2 regions of the Exiguobacterium sp. s78 genome follow, and region 2 is predicted to be linked to the other one. Evidence: a T-box and tRNA genes for the amino acid it is inferred to sense, from the RefSeq annotation. Region 2 holds a T-box; the other holds one or more tRNA genes.

Region 1 (10,910 bases), 450 kb from region 2:
ATAATGGTGGGGATGGATATGTCATTGGTCGCGAATTGATACGCGACGGATTTGATGTCACACTATTTGCGCCATTTGGAGAGAATCGTTCGGATACATCCATCGTTCATGTTCATTATGCAGAAGCGTTTGGACTTGTGACCGAACAACCGTGTGGTCAATATGATGTCATTTTAGATGCCTTATATGGAACGGGATTTGATTCAAAGCGGATGAATCAAGTGTTCGAAGCGCAGTGTGAATTCGTATCGGAACAAAAGCGACAAGGGGCACGTATCTATGCAGTAGATGTTCCAAGCGGTGTACCGACGGATCACGCAACGGAATTTAAGGAGACAGCGATTCGAGCAGACGTGACCTTCCAATTACATGCAATGAAACGATCTGCTTTTTTAATACGAACAGCCCCGTTTTATGGCGAATCAGAAACAATTGATATCGGATTGCCGACTTTTGGTGAATGGCGCGTATCACCTAAGGATGTGACCGCCTTATTCAAGCGGGAACCATACGGGCATAAAGGAACGTACGGGACGGCGCTATTGATTGGTGGAAGTGAGACGATGCCGGGCTCCATCCAACTCGCGACACGGGCAGCCTTACGAACAGGAGTCGGTAAACTACAAGTTGCGACGACGGCACTTGCGAAACATGGAATCATCGCCCAAGCGCCGGAAGCGATGGTCATTGATCAGACGTTACCAGCAATTCAGGAGATGCTCCCCTCCATCTCAGCAGTTGGAATCGGTCCTGGATTATCGCAAGAGGCAGTCGAAACATGGGTGGACCATCTACTTGAGAGTGATGTGCCGGTTGTATTAGATGCTGCAGCTCTAGTGAAAGAAAGTTATCCAGAACGAACCGCACCAATCATCGTCACACCGCATATCGGTGAATTCGCCCGGATGACGAACCAGAGTGTCGCAAGTATTCAAGATGATCTTTTTGGTCAGGCAACTGACTATGCCATCTTGCATCAAGTGACTGTCGTCTTGAAGTCCCATGTCATCTTAATCGCGAAACCGGATGGAGGCGGATTCGTCATCTCTGGTGCATCAAGTGGTCTCGCCAAAGGAGGAAGTGGGGATACTCTGTTTGGCATATTAACCAGCCTTCTTGCACAACATCCAACAGGCGACATCGAACAAACGTTAGCGCAAGGAGCGGAGTGGTATGCACGTGCTTCTCGGCAAGTTGAACGACACATGCATCCGAGCAGTTTGTTAGCGACGGATGTCATCGAGGAGTTAGGTAGAGTCGAACAATAAAAACATCAATTTGAAAGAAAGTCTTCCACGATACGTATGAGGGAAGACTTTTCTTTTTAGGAAGGAATTGACACATTCCATTTAACAGGAGTATCATCAAGCGATGTCGAAACCTTTATACGGAAAATCTGACGGAAAGGAGGGGGAAAGCATGGAGGATATCGTTCGGAAACAACAATGGTGGATCGGAAATTTTGCCTTATTCATGATGTTCGTTGGAGCTTTGATCATTTATACGACGACAGAAGAGACAATTAAGAATGCGTATTTGAGTCGTTCTGTCATCATTTCATTTTTAATCGTCATGGGTCTATTTATTTTTTATATTAGCCGTCGCAAGATGGAAATCGTTTTGCAAACGCACTTATTGTCCTTGATGTTGCTCGTCGTTCCGATTACATCGATTAGTTTTTTACCTTACGCGGCAGTTACCGTTTGGGCAAGTTGCTTTTTGTTTTTGATGATCGCTTTAATCTCGTATCAACGCATCATGATGTGGTACGCCATCATGGTTGCTGTCGCAACTAGTTTGTATGTCATGTGGAATGCCGATACCGTGACGGTAGAAATTGATCCGACGGACCATTATGGACGGATTGGCATGATTGTGATTGGCGTATCGATTGCGCTTGTCATCAATCACTTGCATATCCGTAATTTAAATCGGTTAAATGACCTTGCGATACAACTACACGATACAGCGCGACGTGATGAGGAAACAGGTGTCTTGAATCGCCAAGGGTTAAACGAAATTGATTTCCCAAGACCCGAACAACAGCTCATTTTCGTCGGAATTCATTTAGAAAACTACTATGAGTTGGCGCGGTATTTCGGAGAAGATATTCAGTCACAAGTACTACGTGCCTGTATCGAGCGACTCAAGAGACAACTACCTCCTTACCAAGCGTTTGCTCGGATTGAAGCAGGAACATTATTGATCGTCATGGAAAAGCCGGACGAGGTGGCATGTAAGGAAGCGATGGAAGAATTGAGTCAAGCAATCTCCGTACCATACGAAATCGAGGGGCATCATGTCTATGTCAACATATCCATCGTCATTGATAATGGCGAAGGGGCGACCAGCAATCGAAAGCGTCGGGTGCAGCAATTATTGACTGCCTTACAAGAAGCGGCGCAACAAAACGAACGTGTGATGTGTATTGACCAAGAATGGCGTAAGGATCAAAAACTACGAGTCAAAGCGGCACAATCTCTAGCCCAAGCTAATATCGAAACGGATTTTCATCTGGTTTATCAATTACAATACGATGTTCAATCAGAGCAATTCATTGGTCTTGAGGCATTAGTTCGATGGAAGACCCCGTTACAGGGAGCTGATCGACCATCCGTGTTCATTCCGATTGCTGAAAAAAGTGATTTGATCATTCGTCTAGGAGAATGGATTTTTGAGGAAAGCTGTAAGACACGCAAAGCATTGGTCGATCTTGTTCCAGACGAGTTTACATTGTCTGTCAACGTATCACCGCGCCAGTTGACGAGTGAATCGTTTATGCCGTTCATCGAACGAACGCTACTGAAGTATGCCTTAAAACCACAACAGATTAAAATTGAAATCACAGAGAGTCAGTCACTTGATTTTGAAAGTCAATCGATTCATCGAGCGCTCAAACGAATCAAAACGCTCGATTTCCCATTGTCACTTGATGATTTCGGAACCGGTCATGCATCCTATCATGTTCTCGAGCGTTTGTTACCGTTACGTCAATTGAAGATTCCGAAGCAATTCATCGAACAAATCGGTGAATCGGAGAAACGACAATCCATCCTCGAGTCTATTTTTCAATTGAGCCAGTCGATGCATGTCGAATGTATCGTCGAAGGAGTTGAGACGGGAGAAGAAGTACGCATTGCTAAGGAAATCGGCATTCGTCTATTCCAAGGTTATTTCTTTGCTAAACCGGTACCACTTGAAGAAATCATATGTCTACTGCAAAAAACGAATGAAGGAACGGTCCGTTGACCAACAAAAGCCACTTCAGTCCGAATCGCTCGGAGGAGAAGTGGCTTTTTTAGTATTCATTCCGATTGATACAGGCGATACTGATTTCGTCCTTGCGCTTTTGCTTCGTACAAAGCGCTATCCGCTTGCTTGAATACTGTTTCAGCTGGTTGTTGATGAGCGTAAGCAATTCCTGCGGACACCGTAATGGATACGGCATGATCTTGCATGACGAACGGTGTTTGCTGAACGGCGGTTACGATTGTTTCAGCTAGGACGACAGGAGGATGCAGTTCAATGTCTGGAACGATGACGATGAATTCTTCACCACCGTATCGACCAACTGTCACTGGTGCCGGACAATGCTCGTTCAATAAAATCGAAAAGTGACGCAAGACAGCGTCTCCGATAGCGTGACCATGTGTATCGTTCACATTCTTGAAGTGATCCAAGTCAAACAAGATGACACCCCAGGAAGCCTTACTCTTTTCGAGCGTCGTGACTTTTTCTAAAATGACATGGCGATTCGCGAGTCGCGTCAATTGATCGGTCGAAGCAAGGTAGGATTGATAGGAATAAAGAACAAAATGCTGCTGAAGGAGCGAAGATAAGCGATAAAACAAAAGAGCTCCGCCAATCGTTAAAATGAAATACGGAATATAAATCGTTCCCCAGGCATCCGCCGGGGAGTTACTCATAATTAATCGCGAGAGTACAAGTAGCGAACCGACCGTGACGATGGCAGAAAAGAAGTACCCTTGTCGTTTGATGAATCGACGACAAATAAAAGAAAGTACTAAAAATCCAAGTAGTGTGATAACGGAACTAAACAGAGCATTTAGTGAATCACCATTATCAATCACGAATCGATAAATCAAGAGCATCAGTCCTGTCACGGCAATACTGACATTACCGCCAAACAAGGCAGATAAAGCGAGAGGTAATAATCGTAAATCAATCAGTGCTCCATTTAAATCGATTGCATTATGCATAAGTAGAATGCCGGTTATACCATTGGAAAGTCCGAAATAGAGACGAGTTGATATTTTTGAGTCAGGTTGAATTGGCAAACGATCACGAAGTAGATAAAAAGTGAACGTAGAAACGAGAAAAATAATACAGATATTAATAAAAAAGATATTCACTGTCGCAAGCATCATGAAGCCCTTCCTATATCAAAGTTTCAATCTATAGTCATTGTACGATATCAAGTCATGTAATGACATAAAAATGGAAAAAACAGCCTAATCGGCTGTTTTAACGAATCGGTGCAAATTTTTGAATCTCTAAAACGGCCTCATTCCATGAAGCGACACGAATGACATTATTCGGTACGGCTTTACGGTTATAAGGTGCGTCGAACAAGATTACAGGAATGGATGTGTCTTCTGCGATCTGCACAGCATTCTCTAATCGATCTTCCATGAATAAATCGAGTGATAAATCACGGACGACTTGTACTTTGTCGTGTGATCCCGTCATGATCAAGGAATCAAGAGGAAGTTCGTGTTGTTTGATCCACTCTTCTGTTACGGGACGAACGAGCTCTGATCGTGCTGTCACGTAATGGAGATCATATTGCTTCCGCAAATTCCATAAGTGGTGGCGAACATGTTCTTGAGGGATGGATTCACGATAAATGCCTGTCTCGTGACCAGAGTTCACCATGTAGTCCCAAAATTCGATTTGATTCATATCGGTATACGTATGCAATTCATACTCTGAAGCCTGATTGAAGTCAATCGACGTTCCGAGATATTTATTCATGTAAGTGAAGCAAGAGGATGGATGTGTGATTGTTCCATCGATGTCGATTCCAATTTTCATTTACAGTCACCCACGTTCTAAAAATTTTTCTTCACTTAGTATAACATAGTCGAAATCGAGATACGAAAAAAGACTCCTCGCGAGCGAGGAGTCTTCAACTTATGCGTGGTTTGCTTTTTCGGCTTCTTTTTCAGCCTGTTTTTCGAGAACGATCGCATCAATCTCTTTTTTCAATTCTTCGACCATCGTTGCTTCCGGTACTTTACGGATGATTTCTCCGTGACGGAACAACAATCCTTCGTTGCGTGCACCAGCGATACCGATATCAGCTTCACGTGCTTCACCAGGGCCATTGACCGCACATCCGAGAACCGCGACTTTGATGTTCGCTTGGATGTTTTCGATATAGTCTTCGATTTCTGCGGCAATCGACATCAAATCGATTTCGATCCGACCACATGTAGGACATGAGATCAATGTCGCCGCGTTCGCTGCGAGACCGAATGACTTCAAGACTTCTTTTGCAACCTTTACTTCTTCGACAGGGTCCGCTGAGAGAGATACACGAACTGTGTTTCCGATTCCGCGTGACAAAATCGCGCCAAGTCCAGCTGCTGATTTTAATGAACCAGAACGAAGTGGACCGGATTCCGTAATCCCGACGTGAAGTGGGTAGTCGAACGATTCAGAAGCGAGTTGATACGCTTCAAGCGCCAACTGTACGTCTGATGCTTTAAGCGAGACGATGATGTCATGGAAGTCGAGATCTTCGAGGATCTTAATGTGGTGCAAAGCACTTTCGACCATACCACGAGCAGTTGGATAGCCATATTTTTCAAGAATATGCTTTTCAAGTGAACCAGCGTTTACTCCGATACGAATCGGAATGTTTTTCGCTTTTGCTGCTGTAACGACGGCTTCTACCTTTTCGCGACGACCGATGTTACCCGGGTTGATCCGGATTTTATCGACGCCAGCTTCGATTGCCATAAGCGCAAGTTTATAGTTGAAGTGGATGTCTACGACAAGCGGAATGTTGATTCGGCTTTTGATTTCTGCAAGTGCGAGCGCATCACGTTCTTCCGGACAAGCGACGCGGACGATTTGGCAACCAGCTTCTTCAAGACGTAGGATTTCAGCGACTGTCGCTTCGACGTCGTGTGTTTTAGTTGTCGTCATACTTTGGATGATGACTTCATTATTTCCACCAATGACAAGGTCCCCTACACGAACGGGACGAGTCTTAGAGCGATGGACCATTTTCGGCATATCGAAAATCTCCTTTTGTGGCATACCGCCATATTGTTTATGTTTACCTTTTCTATCATATCGAACTATTCCCTAAAAATCGAGAAACAAGAACGAAAATTGAACATTTACAATTGTTTAATGAAAGAAGGGCGTCCGTCAATCCGTCGGACGCCTGATTTTAATACTCATTGAGGTTTACGTGAAGCGCGTGGCTTTGAGGAACGGGCAATCCATAATGGTACTAATGTGTAGACGAAGTGTCCGATTACGAGTATCCCGATTCCGAAGCGAGGGTAATCGAGTTGGTATAGAAGCATACCGAGTGGGAAAGACCAGAGATTCGTTGCAACCGTATAAGGAAACGTTTGGCGATATGCCCACGGACGGGGAAGTAACAATCGAACGAATCCCTTCGTTAGATACGCCATGAACAACACGTAAAGTAATACAGCGATTGCGATAAAGATGAAATGAAGGATGAACCAGGCAACGATCGGGATGCTTTTTTGTAAAAAGAAGGAATCAATGATCGTCGTCCAAAGTGAAATCCAAGCTAATCCACAAAAATAAAGGGAAACATCTGCCAAACGAAGACGTAAAAACAGACGATTTGGAATTAAGGAAGTTTGTAAGTAATTAATCAGTTGACGTAAAAATGACAAGTGAATCACTCTTTCTACTGTTTTAAAACAGATTTTAATTGTTTAATTTTGATTAGTAATAAAGGGTTTTTGTGTAATGGTACAGATTAATAAAACCTTAACAAACGGATGTCGCAAAAACTATTTACAAGTTCACCGGACCTTTACATAATGGGGAAGTTGAGAAAATAAACTTTACAAACACATCAATCCACATGAAATAAAGGAGCTGGCAAGATGAACTATGATTTGCAGGAAATGATTTTCACCTTCATCGGTGGACTCGGGATTTTCCTATTCGGTATTAAGTATATGGGAGATGGGCTCCAAAAAACAGCAGGAGACCGATTACGTTATATCCTTGATAAATATACGACAAATCCATTGTTAGGTATCCTAGCAGGTATCGTCGTCACGATTTTGATACAGTCGTCGTCAGGGACGACCGTCATCGTCGTCGGACTCGTTAGTGCAGGTCTGATGAATTTACGACAGGCGATCGGAGTCGTCATGGGGGCTAACATCGGAACAACGATTACTGCCTTCATCATCGGCTTTAACGTCAAGGAAGCCGCGCTTCCAGCGATCGCAATTGGTGCTTTCTTGATCTTCTTCTTCAATAAAGAACGGGTTCAATACATCGGACAGATTTTCTTCGGCTTCGGTGCATTGTTCTATGGTTTGACATTGATGGGCGACGGAATGGCTCCACTCGAGTCAAGCGTCTGGTTCCGGGAGTTGACGGTATCGATGTCGGATAATCCATTGCTTGGTGTATTCGTCGGAACGATCTTTACCGTTCTTGTCCAGTCATCGTCAGCAACGATCGGTATCTTACAAGAGTTGTACGCTGGTGGCATGATCGATATCAAAGCGGCACTTCCGGTCTTGTTCGGTGATAACATCGGAACGACGATTACGGCAGTACTTGCAGCACTTGGTGCGTCGATTGCAGCTAAACGGACAGCAGCAGCACACGTCATCTTCAATATCATCGGAACAGCATTGTTCCTGATTGCATTACCAATCTTCTCAAGCTTCATTACTTGGATCACAGGCGCGCTTGATTTAGGTCCAAAAATGCAAATCGCCTTTGCACACGGGACATTCAATGTCGTCAATACGTTGATTCAATGTTGGTTCATTGCGCAAATCGCATGGCTTGTACAAAAAATCGTACCGGGTACGGATACGACGATTGATTCAAAACCGCGTCATCTGGATCAAAACATCTTGAACCAATCTTCGGCACTGGCATTAAACCAAGCGAAGCTCGAAGTATTGCGAATGGGAGAATTCTCGAAAGACGCACTTGCAAAAGCACACCGTTACACGCAATCGCATGATAAGAAAGATGTATCGGAATCACAACAGATTGAATATGCGATCAACCATTTAAATACAGAAGTCACGAGTTATCTCGTTAAAGTAGCGGCACATGATTTATCAGAGCGTGAATCAAATGAGCACTCGTTACTGATGCATGCCGTCAATGATTTTGAACGGATTGGTGACCACGTCGAAAACATCGTCGAATTGGTTGACTTCCAAATCGTCAACCGGATTCAGTTCACATCATCAGCGAAGCAAGAGCTTGATGACATGTACGCCTTGACACAAGAAATCGTCGATTGTGCCGTTCGTGCTGTCGAAGAGGATGATGTCACACGAGCTCGCAAGGTTCTGGAGCTCGAAGGCAAACTCGATGCACTCGAACGGTCATTCCGTAAGCATCACGTCCTTCGTGTTAACGCTGGCGAATGTACGGGACAAGCAGGGATGATCTTCGTCGATCTCTTGTCGAACCTCGAACGAATTGGCGATCACGCTGTCAACATCACGGATCTCGTCCTTGAACAGCGGACGGCTTTAACGAACTAAGTGAAATACGATTTATCTAATACAGCTGATTTCAAAAAATGAAATCAGCTGTTTATTTTTTTGAAATAGCATATTGACAAGTTTCGCCACATCTCGTAATCTAGTAAGAGTAAGAAACATACATCATGGCGGTGTAGCTCAGCTGGCTAGAGCGTACGGTTCATACCCGTGAGGTCGTGGGTTCGACTCCCTCCGCCGCTACTATTACTTAAGGACCCTTAGCTCAGCTGGTTAGAGCTGACGGCTCATAACCGTCCGGTCGCAGGTTCGAGCCCTGCAGGGTCCATTCAGTAGAACGCTCTTCGTTGAAAACGAGGAGCGTTTATTTTTGTTCCTCCGGGGAATAGTAAAGATATTGTAATAATATTCATACTATAGTAACTAAGGGAGAGCGAAGAGAGATGGAACGTAACCATACGATGATGCAGTTTTTTGAGTGGCATGTAGAGAATGATGGGAAGCACTGGCAACGCTTGAAAGAGCGGGCGCCTGAATTACGTGCTGCCGGCATCACGTCCGTGTGGATTCCACCGGCGTCAAAAGGTCAATCGGATGAAGATACAGGATATGGCATCTATGACGTCTATGATTTAGGCGAATTTGATCAAAAAGGAACGGTCCGTACGAAATACGGTACGAAAGATGAACTCGTCGAAGCGATCCAGGTCGCTCGTGAGAACGATATCGCTGTTTACGCTGATGTCGTCATGAACCATAAAGCAGCAGCTGATGAACTTGAGACGATCAATGTCGTCGAAGTCCATCCGGAAGATCGTTCGAAAGAAATTTCAGAAGAGTTTGAAATCGAAGCCTGGACGAAGTTTACATTCCCAGGACGTAACGGAAAATATTCAGATTTCATCTGGACACATGAATTTTTCAATGGAACGGATTTTGATGCCCGTGAAGAAAAGACGGGTGTCTTTAAAATTTCCGGTAAAAATAAAGATTGGAATGATCAAGTCGATGATGAATTCGGAAACTATGACTATTTGATGTTCGCGAACATCGATTATAATCATCCGGAAGTCCGCGAAGAAATGATCCGCTGGGGACATTGGTTCCAAGAAACAATTGATTGCCAAGGTTTCCGACTCGACGCCATCAAACATATCAATTATGAATTCGTTCATGAATTCGCAAAATCGATGATTGAAAAAAGTGAAGGTGACTTCTATATGGTCGGCGAGTTCTGGAAATCAGATCTCGATGATTGTCGTCATTTCCTCGATAGCGTCGACTATACGATCGATTTGTTCGATGTTCCGCTTCATTATAAGTTCCATGAAGCTTCGAAGCAGGGACAGGACTTTGATATGACATCGTTATTTGCAGATACCCTTGTCGAATCACACCCGACGAATGCCGTCACGTTCGTCGACAATCACGATTCCCAACCGGGAGAATCACTTGAGTCGTGGGTGGATGACTGGTTCAAACAACATGCTTACGCGGCGATTTTACTTCGTAAAGACGGTTACCCATGTGTCTTCTACGGTGACTATTATGGAGTGCAAGGACCACATCCGGTAGAAGGGAAAAAAGAAATGATCGATGCATTACTCTATGCACGTTATCACAAAGCATATGGTGAGCAAGAAGATTATCTCGATGATCCACATTGTGTCGGTTGGGTTCGCCGTGGAGTTGAGGAAATTGAGAACTCTGGCTGTGCGGTCTTATTGTCGAATGCCGATATGTGTGAAAAACGGATGTTCGTCGGTGAAGAACGGGCAGGCCAAGAATGGTTCGACTATACGAATCATCAAGATCACCCTGTTGTGATCGACGATGAAGGATTTGGTGTCTTCCCAGTTCCAGGTGGTGGTGTCTCAGTTTTTGCTCCACGAGAAGTCGAGTAAATCCGAGGGTCTTGACTTGCGTCAACACAGGTTCTTTTGCTAGTCTTAAAGGGTATTGAAGTTTTCGAAAATAGCACAAAGGGGGACATGAACATGTCAAAATTTGAATTACCAGAACTCGGCTACGCTTATGATGCGCTTGAGCCACATATCGATGCTCGTACGATGGAGATTCACCACACGAAACACCACAACACGTATGTCACGAACGTGAATGCGGCGCTTGAGGGTACAGAACATGAAGGAAAGTCACTTGAAGAACTTCTTCAAAACTTGGATG
Region 2 (10,910 bases):
TACGTCAGATAGAACTGGACGGCATGATCCAGTGTATCGACTAGTTTTGATTTTGCTTCTTGGACGATCCGCTCAGCAAACCGTTTCGCACTCCACGGACTGCTGTCGACGAGTAGCGCCCAGCGTAAGCTATCAGAACCATATGCTTCGATTAAAGCCACCGGGTCGAGGGCATTTCCACGACTCTTCGACATCTTCTGCCCGTTCTCATCGAGGACGTGCCCGAGTGCGAGGACGCGCTTATAAGCAGGCTGTCCCGTGAAGAGTGTCGAGATCGCTTGCAAGCTGTAGAACCAGCCCCGCGTCTGATCGATGCCTTCGATGACGACATCGGCTGGATAGCGGTTAAGCGTCTGCGTCCGTGACGGATAATGCTGTTGCGCGAACGGCATCGCTCCGCTATCAAACCAGACATCGATGACTTCTGGTGTCCGGTGCATCACTCCCTGACACGTCGGACACGAGACCGATAACGCATCGACGTATGGTTTATGCAACTCGACGGATTCCGTCGATGTCGTCGTCCGGTGCAACAACTCAGCCTTGTTTTTCGGAACGAACGTCGTATCACACGCTTCACACTCCCAGACGTTCAGTGGGGTGCCCCAGTAGCGATTGCGACTGATGTTCCAGTCGACGAGTTGCTCAAGGAACTTCCCGAACCGCCCTTCCTTGACGTGATCGGGATACCACGTCACAGACGCATTGTTCGCAAGGAGTTGTTCCTTGACGGCCGTCGTCTCGATGAACCAGTTGTCTTGTGCGTAATAGAGCAGTGGCGAGTCACATCGCCAACAATGCGGATAGCTGTGCGTATAGCGTTTTTTCGCAAACAAGCGTCCCCGTTCAGCGAGCAGCTGGATGATCGCGACGTCTGACTCCTTGACGAATCGACCAACGAGTGGTGGAACGGCGTCCGTGTAACATCCAGCAGCATCGACGACATTAACGAATGACAGACCGTTTTCCCGGACGACCCGGTAATCTTCTTCCCCGTACGCTGGAGCAAGATGGACAAGTCCGGTTCCGCTCGTCGCTTGGACGAAGGACGCCCCGACGACCGTGTGACCGTTCTCTGGCGTCACGAAATCAAACGGTGGTTCATAACACAAGCCGACGAGTTCCGCACCGAGCTGTTCGGATACGACCTCGACGGATTCTGAGAACAGTTCAGCGACTAACGCTTTTGCGACAATGAATTGCTCTCCTTCAAACGCTACCGTGACATACGTCAATTCCGGATGAACCGCCACCGCGACGTTTGCCGGTAACGTCCACGGTGTCGTCGTCCATGCAAGTAGAAACGTCTGCTCCATGCCGACGATCGGGAGTTTGACCGTCGCCGATAAGTCCGTCACGTCCTGATAGCCTTGCGCGACTTCATGGGAACTAAGTGACGTCTGACAGCTCGGACAATACGGTGATACACGATGTCCCTTCGTCAACCAGCCTTTGTCATGGATCGTCCCGAGGATGTGCCAGACGCTTTCGATATACTCGTCCTCCATCGTCACGTAAGGGTCATCCATGTCGACCCAGTAGCCGAGTTTTTCCGTGAAGGAACGCCACTGTGTTTCATAGGAGAAGACACTTTCCTTACAGCGTGCGATGAATGCTTCAACACCATAGTCTTCGATCGCTTGTTTGCCGGAGATGCCGAGTTGTTTCTCGACCCCGAGTTCGACCGGTAGTCCATGTGTATCCCAGCCGGCTTTTCGTTCGACCCGGAATCCTTGCATCGTCTTATAGCGGGCGACGGTATCCTTGACGGTTCGTCCGAGTGCATGACCGACGTGGGGTAAACCGTTCGCAGTCGGCGGTCCTTCGTAGAATACGAATTCCGCTTCCGTGCGTTGCTCGATCGATCGTGCGAAGACCTGATCTTGTTTCCATCTGTTTCGGACACGCGCTTCGCGTTGTTGTACGGTTTCTGCTTGGTTTTGTGACGTCATCTCTTGTTCGCTCCTTTGTCGGTAACTAAGAGAATACAAAAAAGTCCGCCCCCTTTGTCAGGGACGGACTTCACCGCGATACCACCCATATTCCGCCGAGAATGCTTATTCTCGACAGCACTTAGTTGCACACTATCATGTGCATTCCATGTAACGGTGGACACCCGGTCACGCTTACTGAATGGTTCAGCGTGACTTCTCAGAGAGGATCTTCATGATTGATCTGGCTACCGGTTCTCAGCAATCCCGGTTTTCTGTAGGGCAGAGGGACAATCATTACTCTTTCTCGTCAACGAAATGATATGCTCTTGTTGTGGAGAATCTTACCATATGACTTAAAGACTGCACAACAGCTTTTTACATTTTCTTGCAAAGGAGATTTTTGAATGTTACATACTTTCCCAACGCTTAAAACGAACCGTCTCGTCTTACGCGAAGTGTTACCCGAAGATGCTACAAGTGTCCTCGCCTATTTATCAGACGAACACGTCGTCAAACAGATGGGGCTCGCTCCGTTCCAATCAGAAGCAGACGCGCTTGAAGAGATTGACTGGTACGCCTCGATTCGTCGCGAAGGCTCGGGTATCCGGTTCGGGATTGCGTTGCAAGAAGACGATGTCATCATCGGCAGTTGCGGTTTCTTGAATCAAGCAACACGTCATCAGCGGGCAGAACTCGGGTTTGAGTTGAATTCTGCCTATCAGGGACAAGGCATCGCGAAGGAAGCAGCGCTTGCAGTCATCACATATGGGTTTGAAGAGCTCTCTTTAAATCGTATTGAAGCACTCGTCTTACCAGAGAATTCCGCTTCACAACGATTGCTTGAACGGCTTGGTTTTCAACGCGAAGGGTTGCTTCGTCAATATGAGAAAACACGTGGTCAGTTTGACGATCTGTATATGTACTCGATTTTGCAGAGTGATTGGTCTGTCTAAAATCTCACTTTAGGTTCTTCGACTCTAACTTTTTGATCCGTCGGTAGACTTCTTCTACTTCTGTTTGCGCAAACCAGGCATCGGGATGCTTTTCAAACATCAATAAATTGATATACCATTCGATGTTATCAGGATCTAATTCGACTGCTTTTTTTGCATGGAATAAAGCGATTACGCAAGCTCCCTCGAGATGGCAAAGTGGATGTAACATCAATGAAGACGTCAAATCATGTATCTCGCTTGATTCATGGTGTTGGAGTAAATAATTCATAAAGGCATATATCGTGAGATGAAACGTATCAAACCCTGCACTCAGGATCATGTTGGATTGCTCTTCTTTTGTTAACTCTAAAAATAATTTCGCTGCTTTCTCGAAATCCATCTCGGCAATATGTTTCCTTAATCGGTACTCTAATTCCGTCACGGTGATTCCCTTCCTCCATAAAAAATCGCTGTTAATTGGCACTTGCACTATTACCCGAGTCGTCTCTCCCAGTAATGTATCTAACATCCGTTGCAGAAGATCGACTGCCATTTCTTTTCATCGATAGGATCGTGCCTTTAGGAATTCAATGATCGGCAACAGTGTCAGTCCGATCGCGAACAAGACGATCAATAACAGATTCGTTGATCCATGTAAAAAGTAATCGAGACAAATAAATCCAAAAATCAGGACGATCAGAATTTTGTAGCTAACGAGCCCACTCTCCGTCGTAATCTTTTCTCCAAGTTCATCATTCGGTGTCGGTCGACTGTCTTCTCCTGAACGCGCCCACGTAAAATACGAGAAGAACATGATCAACAAAATCGCCAATTGAACAATCGAGAAGAACGTTACGTTGTTTTCGATGATCATACTAATGATGGTAAGACTCGCCACTATCACGAGCGTCACTAAAAATAAAACCGTTTTTTTCTTAGACATCCCATTCCTCCTGTTCTGAAATGAACAGATGATCGACTTGTGTCTGCAAGACTTTGGCGATATTAAACGCTAATTGTAAAGTCGGATCATACTTGTTGTTTTCAATCGCATTGATCGTCTGCCGACTGACCTGACAACGGTCAGCCAGTTCTTGTTGCGATAATTTTGCCGCTAGACGTCGCTCCTTGATGTGGTTTCTCACGTTCATACCTCCACGACGTGTCAAATTCTTTTTACATCTCTACTGTAATGAACTTCCATCCTCATGTCAAAAACATTTGACATGAGGATCATTAAAAAACACGTTCTGATGCTCAGAACGTGTCGTATATGATAGCTCAACCTCGTGGTGGAAATGGATCGTGTCCGTAGGAATCTTTTTCGCGAATCTGCCCTTCTTTGTTATGAATGACGAGCTCTGTCTTCTGACTTTTCGCAATGCGACGCCCTTCTGCAATCGCTTCTTTCTGTGTAGCGAATCGTTTGGTTGCTCGAGTCGCACCGGCAGCTTTCACTTGATAGCCACCTTTTGGATGCGGCGTGACATGTTGCTCTCGTTTCATCACGTGACCTCCATTTCCTTAATCTATTTCATCTTCATGACACTATTTTAAAGTGCGGTTGCCTCTTCACTTGAATTTTCTACTAGCCTTTCGGGAGATGCAGTATACTAAAAGAAACGTTTGTTGCCTCGAAAGGAGTTGATATCGTGAATCATTTCGTCTGGCAAGTTCGGTTTTTACGCTTTATCGTCTTCGGTATCATCTTCAGTCTGTTCGGTTTAGCTGGTCTTGGTATCCCACTTGTCTGGCATGGTATCACGAAAAACTTGTTACTCGAGCGACCTGGCTACAGTGTTCTATTGACCGCATACCTTATCTTCTTCCCGACTCTTTTGATTTTATTCCATGCGCTCCGCATCCTTCGATATATGTCGATGGCTCCTCCGGCTTTTCCGCTCATCACAGCTTCCATTCAATCGATGAAATTGTCTTTTTATATCGTCGCCATTTTAACGGCATGTCTCTTTCCTGTCTTTTTCTATATTGGTCAGATTGACGACGCGCCTGGTCTGATTATCATCGGAATCGGTTTGATTCTTGCTCCGTTGACAATCGGAACGCTACTTGCCTGTATCCAACAATTATTATTACGCTATGTGTTGCCTATGAAATCCTAACGTGAACGACCGAAAAACAAGTGCTCATGATTGTTTTTGTCATTCTAGCCGTTGCTTTTCCTACCTATACACTTTGTTCAATCTCGCTCCTAAGAGCGGGATTTTTTAGTTCGCGTCACATTGATGGCTATCCTGATGTCCCTGTTTCAACAGAATCTTCGATTGGCAACGTAGACATGTCATCAATCGAAATGTGGTTTTTTTTGTGCTGACCGCGTGTCTTCGTAATTCATTTTCATATACATGTCTTGCCTCGATTCGATGATCGACTTCACTTTCCATCTCAATCCCTCTTCCCTCAACTTGTATTTTTTTTCTATCTACTATGTGCCCTGAATCATTCTTAATAAATCCTTTTTTAAGAAAAAACGGTTTTTCTTACGACCTTTTATAAAAAAATCGTCAAAAGGTCCTGTTTAATATGTATTTTAACGACCGATAAATGAATTACAGATAGAAAATATGAGTTGAAAGGACGGTTGCATGTGAAAAACACAACCAAGAACCATTCCATCCGAACACGTCTTTTAGTAATGATTAGTTTGATTTTGATTGCCTTTTTTGTTTTTAGTAGTCTGGCCTTATACTTCAATACAAAACAAACTGCAGTCTCAACGCTGAAAGCGACCGCCGAAAAGGACGCGCTTCGCATCAGCAAAACATTCGACACAGTGGCTTATAGCGAATTCCTACAATCGCCTGTCGCGTCCGAGCAGTATGAAACCCTACGGAATCAACTTGATACCTTACGTAAACAAAACTGACTCTTGTATACATACACAGCACGCATCGACCAAAACAAGGTTCGTTTGCTGATTGACGGTCTTCCGAAGAAAGATGCCGCAAAGATTAATGAACCGGCGAGTGGCGCAAAAGTCGCTGATATGAAGGACGTATTAAATGGTGGAGCACACGCGACGGACATCATTGATGATCCTGTATATGGACAGTATATGAGTGTCTACGTTCCGTTAAAGGATGCGTCTGGTCAAATCATCGGAATTCTTGGCGTCGACATCGCTGCGAAAGAAATCGATGCCCTCACAACAGAAATATTAAAACAAAATGCACCGATTTTCATTGGACTTTTACTTCTTCTGTTAACGATCACACTCGTCTTGCTCTACATCGTACTCGGTCGAAAATTACGTCCGCTCGAGACGTTACAGAAAGTCGCTGCCTTGATTGCCGAGGGACGACTGGATCAGGCAAAACAGACGTTGACCGATTTGACGATTGCTTCGAGAGACGAAATCTATGCGCTTGCGATCTCGATTCGTGATATGAACGAGATGTTACGGACGATGATCGTTGATATCAAACAGACAGCCACTCTCGTCTCGACAACGAGTCAATCGATTGATCAAAGTACATCAGAAGTACTCGACGGTTCCGAACAAATCGCTCATACGATGTCGGAAATCGCGACCGGAACAGAAAGTCAGACGCAAGTCACGCTTTCGTTGAATGACGAGATGAATCGGTTCGCAGCATTGATCGAGACGACGAATCAGTCTGGTGTCGAAATTCAAGGAACGACGGAGCAGATGGCAACACTGACACGAGTCGGACGGGATCAAATGTCCGCTTCTGTCGAACAGATGCGCCACATTCATCAGCACGTCACGCAGTCTGCTGAACAGATTGATTTACTGAAACAGCAATCATCGGATATCCAAACGCTCGTCGGTATCATCCGCGGTATCTCCGAACAGACGAATCTACTCGCCCTTAATGCCGCGATTGAAGCGGCACGAGCTGGTGAACAAGGAAAAGGATTCGCTGTCGTCGCGACCGAGGTCAAGAATCTCTCAAGCCACGTCGCTAGCAGTGTCAGTGAGATCGCAACAATCGTCACGTCGATTGAAGCCAGTGCGCAGCAGATGCAACATAGCTTCAAGACGACGGTCGAAGCAACTGCAGCCGGTGAACAGATCGTTCTCGATACAGATACGACGTTCGAACGGTTGACGGATCAAGTCACGCACGTCTCGTCAGCAACACAGCAGATGACCCAACAGATGGAAGACGTCTTGCAGGCAGAACGGTTCATTCGTAATGCCTTGACGGAAATTGCCGCTGTCGCGGAAGAACATACGGCAAGTAACGAGGAAGTCGCCGCTGCATCTGAACAGATGATCGCGACGATCACGACGTTGCATACACTTGTCGGTGATTTAAACACACGAACGGAACACTTAGAACAAGAAGCCCGTCGCTTCGAGATTTAATCTTTCATTTGTCATTTCTAGGTTCTCACTCTATACTGGTGTGAACTTACATATGAAGGAGTCGAACCAGATGTCCCATTATGATGTCATCATCGTCGGTGCCGGTTCCATGGGGATGGCAGCCGGCTACTATCTTTCACGAACCGATCAAAAAATCCTATTGTTAGATGCCCACAATCCACCGCATGATCAGGCGAGCCATCACGGGGAGACTCGGATCATTCGCCATGCCTACGGTGAAGGTGAAGCCTACGTACCACTGGCATTAGCCGCGCAACGCTTATGGTATGAGTTAGAACAGATCAGCGGCCGAAGTCTATTCCTGAACACGGGAGTCTTAAACGCTGGTCACCGTTCGTCCCGTTCGATGCAAACGATCATCAGGAGTGCAGCGCAATACGATTTGCCGCTCGAGGTCCTGACGGCTGAGGAAGTTAGAACCCGCTGGTCCGGCTTAACGATGCCCAACGATTATATCTGCTGTTTTGAACCGACGTCTGGTGTATTGAAGTGCGAGGATTGTATTGAAGCGTATCGCGATCTTGCTGTCGCGAACGGCGTCGACATTCGGACGAATGCGAAAGTGACGACGCTCACTGCCCACGCCACTGGCGTTGACGTGACCGTCGGATCAGACACCTATTCGGCTGACGCGTTGATCGTCGCAGCTGGTGCCTGGTCTGGTCCGTTACTGGAACAGACTGGACTCTCCTTACCGCTGCGACCGGTCCGCAAGACGTTCGCCTGGTTCGAAGCAGCGGAAGAGGTATTTAACGACGCGGTGTTCCCTGCCTTCGCCTTTGATACACCCGCCGGTTATTATTACGGTTTTCCAAGCATCGCTCAAACCGGCCTGAAAATCGGACGCCACGACGGTGGGATTCCCGTTGATCCGAATCAACCACGCCGTCCATTCGGTCAAGAGACGGGTGATCTGGCTGATTTACGACAGTTCACGAATACGTTCATGCCCTCAATCGATACTTTAGCTCACGGCAAAACGTGTCTCTATACGATGACGCCAGATGAGGACTTCATCATCGATTTGCATCCGGACTATCCGCACATCGCGATCGCCGCCGGCTTCTCCGGTCACGGGTTCAAGTTCAGCAGCTTAGTCGGAAAAGTACTCAGTGAATTGATCATGCAACGATCGACGACTGAACCGATCGGACCGTTCGCGATTAAACGTTTTGCGAAATAAGGCTTATGAAACGATAAAGACCGGCAACGAAAAATCGTTGTCGGTCTTCTGTATCAACGGAATGATGTCACACCGATTCATTCGATTCTTGTTGATTTTTTGCAACTAACTTTTCACGCTGTTTTTTCTCATCTTCAGTCCACCAGCCGTGGATCAGTAAGACGAGTCCAAGAATCAACGCACTCATCGGGAAATATGTTAAGTAATACTCACCAAGGTTTTCTCCTAGAAATTCTGGAGATAATTCAATATACGCTCGGAACATCTGAACGATGAAGAATAAGAAAAAACTTGTAATGAGTGCATATGTACCGTAGCGATAACTTGTATTTTTCATATGAAGGCTCCTTTCTAAAACATACTCTAATGTAAATCATTCAAGGAATACATCAAATTCCCTCTTTTTACATTATCATTTTTAAGAATGTTTCCAAAAGCATGATAAGATAGTTTTAGAATCGATTGAACGAAGGAGTGGAACACGTCGTGAACTTTAACTTATTCAAAAATCATGTCCGGTTTAAGATTGCACTCGAATTGATTGATCGCGAAGACGGCTTATCAATCATGCAACTGAATCAACGTTTAACGGATGTACCGCAGTCGACCTTATACCGGCAAGTCAATGCGATGATGGACGATCAGTTGTTGAAAATCGTCGCCGTCCAGCGCGTCGGAAAAGTCGAGGAAAAAATCTATGCCTTGAACACGAGCGGTTATCAAATCAGCGAAGCAGACTGGAACAGTGCGACGTACGATGAAAAAGTGAACTTCGTCTCGTTCTACTTCATGTATGTCTTGCAGCAGTACCAGACGTACTTCGAACAGACCGTTCAAACGCAAGGTCAGGACCACTCGACGTTCTCGATCGCGAAATTGCAACTGACGGATGAAACCTTCAATGATTTTCAACAGGACATGCGAACATTGCTCGAAAAATATCATCACCTAGAGACAGAAGACCAGGCAACTGAACGGACCGTCTCACTCGTCATCTTGCCCTAAACACGCTCCGTTTCTAGAAGAGTATTTTCACCAAACTGAAACGAGACAACATTGTGAGGGAGAGAAAATAGACCCCATGAAACGGATCAAAGAAGATCTTGATGCAATTGTACTGGATACGTTAAACATAAAAGCAGAACAGATTCTAAAGATTGGTGAAGGAGCTTGGCACACTGTATATAAGTTAAAAAGAGTAGATGATCAAGACCTTGTAATTCGCATAAAAAAGAATGAGGCTTATGGGGAGTTGCAACAGATTGATGAACAAGAGCTGACTACAGAGTATGAGTCTACGAAAGCTTACTATTTACATGCCAATACAAGTGACCAAAATGTCTGTCCTGACTTTTATCAGTATTTTATTGAAGATGACACAGTATTTACAGTAGAAACGTTCATGGGTCGTGGAACAGATTTATTGTTACTCGATCAGAATAAAGCCCATTCTTACGGTACGAAATTAGGACAAATTTTTCATCGTATACACAACCAGAAAACCTCTATTGTTGGTTTCGGGGAACTGCACTGGCAAGTGGAAACTTTACAAGGTAGTGATTTAAGAAACGAGGATGAATTATGGCTGGAAGAAAATGAACACGTCTTAACCGCCTTAAATGCTCTCATTCACTCTAATCTTTGCTTTGATAAAGAAAAAGTCAGTCAGCATATTCATGCTTTAATTGAAAATAGACGAACTCAGGTTCAAAAGATCTCGCTCGTGAATCAAGATGTAACACCAGAAAATTTAATTTTAAGTGATAAACACATTGCAATCATTGACCCGTTTCCAAGATTGGACTTTGATTTGAAATATGCAGCTTACTTTGTTTTTTGTTACAATTTTTTGTTACCAGCCTTCTCAAATGCTCCACGATACATAAATCAAGCATATCAAGAAAAAAGTTATGTTCTTAACAAAATAGCTGATGGATTCATAAGCGGATATTGCTCTAACGTGGTTGGAGACGAACTCACCACTCAAACTCGACGGATACTGGATGATTATACATTATGGGTATTGCAAGAAGCTTATGAGCACTACGACATTCTAAATCATCCTCATCTCAATCTTAAAACAACGCAACAGATGGGGAATCGAGAAATGATAACTGTTCGGTTACATCTATGTCTCGAAGAATTAGAAAAACGGTGTACGGAATCAGAGTAGAGGCTGACGCAAACTCTAGTCTCGACAAAGATAAAAAGAATGACGCTTTACACGCCACTCCTACAGGAAAAGCGCATTTTTGCGCTGTCAGAGACAAACAAGACCCGCTTTCCTGCTTGAATGAAGCAGGAAAACTGGCTTGTGTCTCGCCTGAGGAAAGGGCGTGAGAAAGCGAATCATTCTTTTTTTGAGTCAACTTCTTTATGTATCCCACTTAGTTTCGTCATACGGAAACGAGAGATGACGTATCCAGTGACTCACTTTCGATCACGATCGCTGTTAAACCCGTATCCGTCTTCGTTTCGTGCCA

The links. A T-box is a leader RNA that pairs with one kind of tRNA and senses whether it is charged. The one in region 2 lies ahead of ileS (isoleucine--tRNA ligase), so its partner is inferred to be a tRNA-Ile.
Region 1: it has a tRNA-Ile gene. The T-box ahead of ileS (isoleucine--tRNA ligase) is inferred to sense a tRNA for this amino acid. The anticodon was not compared.

Annotation. Positions count from the first base shown of each region.
Region 1 is NZ_JACSNB010000001.1:1,996,458-2,007,367, reverse strand. It holds gene KNQ18_RS10440 (NAD(P)H-hydrate dehydratase) at 1-1,268, shown strand, start outside; gene KNQ18_RS10435 (GGDEF domain-containing phosphodiesterase) at 1,420-3,249, shown strand; gene KNQ18_RS10430 (GGDEF domain-containing protein) at 3,306-4,385, opposite strand; gene KNQ18_RS10425 (hypothetical protein) at 4,486-5,055, opposite strand; gene ispG (flavodoxin-dependent (E)-4-hydroxy-3-methylbut-2-enyl-diphosphate synthase) at 5,155-6,264, opposite strand; gene KNQ18_RS10415 (hypothetical protein) at 6,432-6,917, opposite strand; gene KNQ18_RS10410 (Na/Pi cotransporter family protein) at 7,125-8,768, shown strand; tRNA gene KNQ18_RS10405 (tRNA-Met) at 8,896-8,969, shown strand; tRNA gene KNQ18_RS10400 (tRNA-Ile) at 8,981-9,054, shown strand; gene KNQ18_RS10395 (alpha-amylase) at 9,170-10,630, shown strand; gene KNQ18_RS10390 (superoxide dismutase) at 10,724-10,910, shown strand, end outside.
Region 2 is NZ_JACSNB010000001.1:1,547,967-1,558,876, forward strand. It holds gene ileS (isoleucine--tRNA ligase) at 1-1,952, opposite strand, end outside; T-box leader at 2,009-2,254, opposite strand; gene KNQ18_RS08095 (GNAT family N-acetyltransferase) at 2,339-2,887, shown strand; gene KNQ18_RS08100 (hypothetical protein) at 2,892-3,311, opposite strand; gene KNQ18_RS08105 (hypothetical protein) at 3,429-3,812, opposite strand; gene KNQ18_RS08110 (helix-turn-helix transcriptional regulator) at 3,805-4,020, opposite strand; gene KNQ18_RS08115 (DUF2188 domain-containing protein) at 4,151-4,375, opposite strand; gene KNQ18_RS08120 (DUF2975 domain-containing protein) at 4,522-4,992, shown strand; gene KNQ18_RS08125 (methyl-accepting chemotaxis protein) at 5,760-7,223, shown strand; gene solA (N-methyl-L-tryptophan oxidase) at 7,276-8,427, shown strand; gene KNQ18_RS08135 (hypothetical protein) at 8,495-8,764, opposite strand; gene KNQ18_RS08140 (helix-turn-helix domain-containing protein) at 8,914-9,432, shown strand; gene KNQ18_RS08145 (hypothetical protein) at 9,509-10,600, shown strand; gene KNQ18_RS08150 (hypothetical protein) at 10,824-10,910, opposite strand, start outside.